DNA from 2 places in the Blautia acetigignens genome. Region 2 is predicted to be linked to the other one. Evidence: riboswitches for the same ligand, from Rfam matches in the RefSeq annotation. Region 2 holds a riboswitch; the other holds the start of a gene.
What was found. Region 2 has a riboswitch for thiamine pyrophosphate ahead of thiD (bifunctional hydroxymethylpyrimidine kinase/phosphomethylpyrimidine kinase). Riboswitches for the same ligand answer to the same signal wherever they lie in the genome.
Positions count from the first base shown of each region.

Region 1: it holds a riboswitch for thiamine pyrophosphate, as region 2 does, so the genes downstream of both, OCV70_RS05935 (thiamine-binding protein) here and thiD (bifunctional hydroxymethylpyrimidine kinase/phosphomethylpyrimidine kinase) in region 2, are expected to answer to the same signal.

Region 1 is NZ_JAOQJM010000003.1:160,151-164,364, forward strand. Features, by position in the region: gene OCV70_RS05925 (AAA family ATPase) at 1-999, shown strand, start outside; gene OCV70_RS05930 (NUDIX hydrolase) at 1,023-1,529, shown strand; TPP riboswitch at 1,662-1,768, shown strand; gene OCV70_RS05935 (thiamine-binding protein) at 1,915-2,211, shown strand; gene OCV70_RS05940 (ABC transporter permease) at 2,180-2,962, shown strand; gene OCV70_RS05945 (ABC transporter substrate-binding protein) at 2,955-3,962, shown strand; gene OCV70_RS05950 (ABC transporter ATP-binding protein) at 4,047-4,214, shown strand, end outside.
Region 2 is NZ_JAOQJM010000023.1:29,531-33,744, reverse strand. Features, by position in the region: gene OCV70_RS17625 (alpha-glucosidase) at 1-807, shown strand, start outside; gene OCV70_RS17620 (helix-turn-helix domain-containing protein) at 904-1,626, opposite strand; TPP riboswitch at 1,993-2,097, shown strand; gene thiD (bifunctional hydroxymethylpyrimidine kinase/phosphomethylpyrimidine kinase) at 2,447-3,259, shown strand; gene cytX (putative hydroxymethylpyrimidine transporter CytX) at 3,261-4,214, shown strand, end outside.

The sequences.
Region 1 (4,214 bases), on a different contig from region 2:
ACCAGCCTTCAGAGCATCACCGATTTTATGACCTGCGCAGGCAAAACCCTGCCGGATAACATCCGCCTGTGGACCAGAAGAAACCTGGCAGTGGCAAGATCCAGCGAGGTTTCCCAGGAAGAGCGCCATCACGCACAGAGAGCTCTTTCCATTATGCTGAACATCCAGTGGAAAAACAATTACTTCGAAGCCATCGACCCGGTGGAAGCAAGAAGAATCCTGGACGAAGAGCTTTACGGAATGGAGCGTGTGAAACAGCGTATCATCGAGACCATTATCCAGATCAACCGTACCCATACCCTGCCTGCTTACGGACTTCTTCTCATCGGACCTGCAGGTACCGGTAAATCCCAGATCGCCTATGCGGTAGCAAGAATCCTGAAGCTTCCGTGGACGACTCTGGACATGAGCTCCATCAACGATTCCAAGCAGCTGACAGGTAGCCCTCGTATTTATGCAAACGCTAAACCTGGAATTATCATGGATGCATTTTCCATGGCAGGAGCCTCCAACCTGGTATTTATCATCAACGAGCTTGACAAGGCAAACTCCGGACATGGCAACGGAAACCCGGCAGACGTGCTTCTTACCCTTCTGGACAACCTTGGATTTACAGACAACTATATGGAATGTATGATTCCAACCGGCGGTGTTTACCCTATTGCCACAGCCAATGATCGTGACCAGATCAGTGCGCCGCTGATGTCCAGATTTGCCGTGATCGACATTCCGGACTACACAGCAGAAGAGAAGAAAGTAATCTTCTCCAGATTCTCCCTGCCCAAGGTTCTGAAAAGAATGCATATGGAAGAGGGCGAGTGCATTATCACAGATGACGCTCTGGATGCCATTGTTGCCCGCTATTCCAATACCACCGGTATCCGTGACCTGGAGCAGGCAGCCGAGCACATTGCCGCCAACGCCCTGTACCAGATCGAGGTCAACCATGTGGATAAGGTGGAATATACAAGAGAGATGGTTGAGGAACTGCTGAAGTAAAAAACATAACAGGAGTAACAAAAATGGAATTCTGGGATATTTATGACATTAATAAAAGACCTACAGGCCGCACCATGAAGCGCAACGACTGGTGCTTAAAGGACGGAGAGTACCATCTCACCGTCCTCGGAGTAGTTGCAAGACCGGACGGCACCTTCCTGATCACCAAGCGCGTCATGACCAAAGCATGGGCGCCAGGCTGGTGGGAAGTATCCGGCGGCGCAGCCCAGGCAGGAGAATCCTCCTATGACGCAGTTCTCCGCGAGGTGAAAGAAGAGACAGGCCTTGACGTAAGCAGTGCACAGGGCGGCTATCTTTTCACATACAAAAGAGAAAACCCGGGTGAGGGAGACAATTACTTTGTAGACGTATACCGCTTTGTCATGGACGTACAGGAAGAAGACCTGCACCTTCAGGAAGAGGAAACAGACGGCCACATGTTCGCCACATTGGAGCAGATCAAAGCCTTTGCCGCAGAAGGAAAATTCCTTCACTACGACAGCATCCAGGCCGCTTTTCAAGGGTTATAAGCAATGGCCGTGCGCCCTACGGCTGCAAATTTTGGAAATAAATAATGTTAAAATTATGTAAGAAAACAGCCGGAAATGAAATAGCCGCTTGTAATTTCAAGAAAGATATATTATAATTAGCACCGAAATCTGAATAAAAACCAGGGGAGTTTCGATTGAGAAGCTGAGAGTAAGGTAGCCCTTAGACCCTTTTAACCTGTTGGATCATGCCAGTGTAGGAAGTGTTGAAGATGTATTTTAGAGCATTTGCGTGATTGCAGATGCTCTTTTTTCTTTTGCAGATTCATAAAAAGATGGTTCTTATTCGATTGATAAAAAATCCCAGGCCCGGAACCCTTTCAAATCAGCTTCGGAGATCTGGCACATATTAAAGGAGGAAACAAAAATGAACGCAAGTGTAGCAATTCAGGTACTGCCAAATGTACAGGATGACGAAGAAGTAATCCGCATTGTAGACGAGGTAATCGCCTACATCAAATCCACAGGACTTAACTGTTATGTAGGACCTTTCGAGACAACCATCGAGGGTGACTACGATCAGCTTATGGACATTGTAAAAGAGTGCCAGCACGTAGCAGAGCGCGCAGGCTGCAAGGCTATGAACGTCTATGTAAAGATCTCTTACAAACCAGAAGGGGATGTGCTTACCATTGAAAAGAAAGTTACCAAACATCACCAGTAAGATTCCCCCTGTCGTTGCAATGGCGGCAATCCTGCTTCTCTGGGAGCTGGTAAGCATCTCCGGATTAGTTCCGTCCTACATGCTTCCCTCCCCGGTTGCAGTGTGCAAGGCGCTGATCGGCGACCTTCCCACTATTTTATTCCATGCGAAATTTACCCTTTTGGAATCCTTCTACGGACTTCTCATTGGAATCGCTCTGGCATTTATTTTCGCAACTGTGATGGACCGTTTCCGGGTAATGGATCAGGCTTTTTATCCGATTATGATCATTACCCAGACCATTCCCACCATCGCCATCGCGCCGATCCTGGTGTTGTGGATGGGCTTTGGAATGGCACCAAAGATCACCTTAGTCGTGATCACCACCTTTTTCCCCATCACCATCGGGCTTCTGGACGGCTACAAGAGTGTAGACCCGGATGCCATCCGCCTGATGAAAGCAATGGGCGCCGGCAGAATGCAGATTTTCCGCCATGTGAAATTCCCCTCTGCCCTGCCCCAGTTCTTTTCCGGGCTGAAGATCTCCGCATCCTACGCCGTAGTAGGTGCCGTAGTATCTGAGTGGCTGGGAGGCTTTAACGGTCTTGGTGTTTACATGACAAGGGTAAAAAAGGCATACGCGTTTGACAAAATGTTTGCAGTTATTATTTTCATTGTGATCATCAGTTTGCTGCTGCTTTTCATAGTAAATGTGGCAAGCCGCATCGCAATGCCCTGGCTGCAGGTTGAAAAGGAGAAAAATCATGAATAAGAATCTGAAAAAAGCCGTTGCATCCGCTGCAGCGCTGACAATGGTATTTGCAGTTCCTACAGGTGTTTACGCAGCAGATGGCGAGAATGAGAAAATCACATTCTGCCTGGACTGGACACCGAACACCAACCACACAGGACTTTATGTAGCACTTGCAAAAGGCTATTATGAAGACGCAGGACTTGACGTAGAGATCGTACAGCCGCCGGAAAACGGTGCAGCACTGATGTGCGCAGCCGGACAGGCCCAGTTCGCAATCGAGGCACAGGATACTATGGCAGCTTCCCTGGCACTTGATGAGCCTCTTGGAATTACAGCAGTGGCAGCTGTGATCCAGCACAACACCTCCGGAATCCTTTCAAGAGCAGGAGACGGAATCGACACACCAGCCGGACTGACTGGCAAAACTTATTCCACATGGGACTCTCCAATCGAGCTTGCCATGCTGGAAAATGTAGTAAACAGCGACGGAGGGGATTTTGACCAGGTTACCCTGATCCCCAACGACATCACAGATGAGCCGGCAGCACTTGCAGCCCATCAGACAGACGCCATCTGGGTATTCCAAGGCTGGGGCGGCGTGAACGCAGAGGTAGAAGGCGTAGACTGCGATTACTTCGCATTCTCCGATATCAATCCTGTATTTGACTACTACACACCGGTTATTATCGCTAACAACGATTTCCTCAGCGAGAACCCGGATCAGGCGAAAGCATTTATGGAAGCAACTGCAAAGGGCTATGAGTTTGCAGCAGAAAATCCGGACGAGGCAGCACAGATCCTCATCGACGGCGACAACACAGGCTCCCTCAAAGACGCAGAGGAGCTGGTAAAGAAGAGCCAGGAATTCCTTTCCGCAAAATACATTGACGATGCAGACAGCTGGGGCGTGATCGATCCTGAGAGATGGAACGCATTCTACAAATGGCTGTATGAGAATCAGCTTTGCGAAAAAGACCTGACAGACGTAGGATTTTCCAACGACTATCTGCCGCAGTAAATGAGGAGAACAGTGCCATGGCTTATGCGAAAGCTGTGGAGACTGTGCAGATGAAATAGAAAGTTATACAGTAGGGAATATAGAATGTCATCAGAAAACAGTAAATCATTACTAAGAGCAGAACATATTTCAAAAGCATACGGTGAAAAACAGGTCCTGAAGGACATTTCCATTCATCTGGAACAGGGCGAGCTGGTATCCCTTCTGGGAGTCAGCGGCTCCGGAAAGACCACTTTGTTTCACATTCTTTCC
Region 2 (4,214 bases):
TCGGAAAAGGGCTGGTATGACTGTAAGGAAATTACACCGGACGATTACAAGCGCTGCTGTTTTGAGACACAGGCAAAAATGGGGAATTTCGGATTTGTTTCCAATATTATTGAAAATCATGACGAGCCTCGTGGTGTGAGCCACTATATTCCAGAGGGAGACTGCTGCAATACCAGCAAAAAGATGCTGGCAGCATTGAATTTTATGCTCCGCGGACTGCCGTTTATTTATCAAGGCCAGGAGCTTGGCATGGAAAATGTGCCGTTTAAATCCATTGATGAGGTGGATGATATTTCTACTTTGGATGAGTATAAGGTTGCACTGGATGCGGGACTTGCTCCTGATGCAGCATTGAAGGCAGTTGCACGCCGCAGCAGGGATAATGCGCGGACACCTATGCAGTGGTCAGATGGGAAAAACGCTGGATTTACCACTGGCACTCCATGGCTTCGGGTGAATCCCAACTATACTGCCATTAACGTGGAAAAAGAAGCGCAGAATCCGGACTCTGTACTGAATTTCTATAAGAAACTGATTGCACTTCGCAAGGATCCGGAATATAAGGAGACAGTTGTGTACGGTGCTTTGGAGCCATTTATGAAGGAGCGCCACAATCTGATGGCTTACTACCGTAAGTGGGATAAGACGCTTCTGGTAGTTGGAAATTATCAGTGGGATGAGCAGGAAATTGAGCTTCCAGGCGCATGCAAAAAAGTGCTGATCAATAATTATCCAGATGTAGTTATAGATGGAAATAAGATTAAGCTGCATGGATATCAGGTGCTGGTTCTGGAATTGGCAGCATAATAAAAAGGACTGCCCTCGCCGAATCGATTTTTCTTTCTCAGGTAAATCGACTCTGCGGGGCAGTTTTTGATTATTTGGAAAATTCGGGCAAAGGGGTTATTCCTTTTGGGAAGTATTTCTTTCCTGCTCCATCTCCCACTCTTCTTTGCGTATCTGCGCTACAATCCCTCGAACTCCGACCACAACAGCAAGACTAACGGCAAAAATAATCACTGTATAAATTTTTTCACCGAAATTCAAATCTTTTATGTAAGACAGACCACCGCTGACCACAAAATTGACTGACATAATTACCAGAAACATCACGGCACCGATGATCCGTTCCAGCATTACATTTGATGTGCGGAATTTCCTTGCCGGCAATTTTTTATCCAGATAACTCACGCAGAAGATCAGTACCAACGCCAGGAGCCAACAGGTAATGCTGATATAATGAATCAGTGGAAGTCCGCTGATTTTTCTAACAATAAAGGGAAAATCTACCAGGACAAATATTGTCAGGTTAAGGATATACAGCACCACCTGCAGTCCCATAAGCTGTCCAGTGCTAACAGAGTCCATGAGCATTTTCTCCGTCTCTTTCTGGTACTGCTCCGGCTCTAAATGCTTCCCTGCCAGAAGCTCGCTGACAGAAATGTCCAGTTCTTTGCAGAGGGGCTCCATAAGGCTCACATCTGGAAAGGAGCGGCCCGTCTCCCACTTGGAAACGGCGCGGTCCGTTACATTTAATTTTTCACCCAGCTGCTTTTGGGTTAGTTTTTTCTCTTTGCGGCATGCGGCGATGAATGTGCCTATTTCATTTTTTGTTATGTCGGTCATGATGTGCCTCCTTGTGATGGTTCTTTCTTCTAGTACATCGTTTCGTAAATAACTATACCAATCGCGTAGGATGTGGATTCGAGTGTGCAGGTATAAAAACGCAGGCGTAGCGGGCTACGCTGAGGCTTTTATACCTGGGCAATCGGATTCACAGGCAAGTGAGTGGTATAGTTATTTCGAAAACGATGTACTAGTAAGAACCTTGCCGCGATCAAGACAGCCGTAGGAATCTGGCTGATTTGTTATCTTGATTATGCCATAAATCAGGGAATTCGTCACCCTACCGATGGTTGATTGCGGTAAAATTGCGGAATTTTTTATCTTACAAACAATTTATTGACAAATTTTCCCATTATTACTATAATGACAAAAGAACAGGGGAGCTTGTAAACAGGCTGAGAGGAAATTATGAATTTCGACCCTTTACCTGATGCGGATAATGCCGCCGTAGGAAGTCATAATGATTTTTTTCGGAGACACCAGAACGCGGGTGTCTCTTTTTTATTTTGAAAGTCCTGGACGGCAACCATGAGTGAGCCATGCCTGCATGAGCGAATTCATGGATATCGGACAGGCTAGACCGTATGAGTAAGTAGGGCAATAGCCCAGATTACGAATACGGGCGGCAACTATGGGAGCGTCGCAGACGCGTAATAGCTGACTTTCAAATGTCTGCGCAGCAGACATTTCCTTATAGAGGCAGCAATGCAGCGTTCGGCTGGGGGCACCACTTTCGGACGCTATATAAAATTAATGCATAAATAACACCAGAGCCTGTCCGGTATTTTGCCAGGCAGGACAAGAGAAAGGATGAGACATTATGAGAACAGCATTAACAATCGCTGGAAGTGACTCCAGCGGAGGCGCCGGTATCCAGGCTGATATCAAGACAATGATCAGCAATGGAGTATATGCTATGAGTGCGATCACTGCACTTACGGCACAGAATACTACCGGTGTGACAGCAATCATGGAAGCAACGCCAGAATTTCTGGCAGAACAGCTGGATAATATTTTCACAGATATTTATCCTGACGCAGTGAAGATCGGAATGGTATCTTCCAGCGCATTGATTGAAACGATTGCGAAGAAGCTCCATCAGTATGATGCCAAAAACATCGTTGTGGATCCAGTTATGGTAGCCACCAGCGGAGCCAAGCTGATCAACGACGAGGCAATTGATGCTCTGAAAAGCCAGCTTCTTCCTATGGCGACAGTCCTCACACCGAATATTCCGGAGGCTGAGGTTCTTTCCGGAATGAAAATAGAGACAGCCGACGATATGATCAAGGCCGCTGCTGCCATCGGAGACAAATATCACTGCGCAGTGCTTTGCAAGGGTGGGCATCAGTTGAACGATGCCAACGACCTTCTGTGGCGCGGCGGCGGTTACAAATGGTTCCAAGGAAAACGGATCAACAATCCCAACACGCACGGAACCGGCTGCACTTTGTCCAGTGCCATTGCTTCTAATCTGGCAAAGGGATTTGACCTGGATACTTCTGTGGAACGTGCCAAGAAATATATTTCCGGTGCTCTGGCTGCCATGCTGGATCTGGGAAAAGGCAGCGGACCTATGAATCATGGATTTGCAATTCAAAATGAATTTACATTAGCCAAGGAGGACAACTAACATGACCGAAAAACGTACCTCCATCTTCGAAAACGGCCTGATCTGGTTCGGCGCAGGTGTTTCCCTGGCGGAAATCCTTACTGGAACTTATTTTGCCCCACTTGGCTTCCAAAAAGGGCTTCTTGCTATTATTATTGGACACATTATCGGCTGCACCATGCTTTTCCTGGCCGGTGTAATCGGCGGAAAAACACGCCGCAGTGCTATGGAAACTGTAAAAATGAGCTTCGGGGAAAAGGGCGGAATCTTCTTTTCCTTCCTGAATGTGCTTCAATTGGTGGGCTGGACTGCCATTATGATCTATGACGGCGCGCTGGCAGCTGACGGTGTACTTCATACAGGCAGCTGGGTATGGTGTCTGGTTATTGGCGCACTGATCGTGCTGTGGATTTTTATCGGTATCACCAACCTGGGAAAAATCAACACCATCGCAATGGCGGCTCTGTTTATTCTCACACTGGTGCTTTGCAAGCTGATCTTTTTTGATGGCGGCACAGCACTTGCCATTGGAGAAGAGGCGATGTCCTTTGGTGCTGCTGTAGAGCTGTCTGTAGCAATGCCGCTGTCCTGGCTGCCGCTGATCAGCGACTACACAAGGGAAGCAAAGGAACCTGTGAAGGCTACCGCAGTGAGTGCGATTATTTATGGCCTGGTAAGCTGCTGGATGTACGTGATCGGTATGGGCGCTGCTATTTATACCGGAGAGTCTGATATTGCACAGATCATGGTAAAAGCAGGACTTGGAATCGCAGGACTTCTGATCATTGTATTTTCCACTGTTACCACCACATTCCTGGATGCTTATTCCGCCGGAATTTCTTCTGAATCTGTATTTTCCAGGATCAATGGAAAATATGCGGCCATTGCAGTGACTGTGATTGGAACCATCGGCGCCATTGTTTATCCAATGGACAATATTACAGATTTCCTGTACCTTATTGGTTCCGTGTTTGCA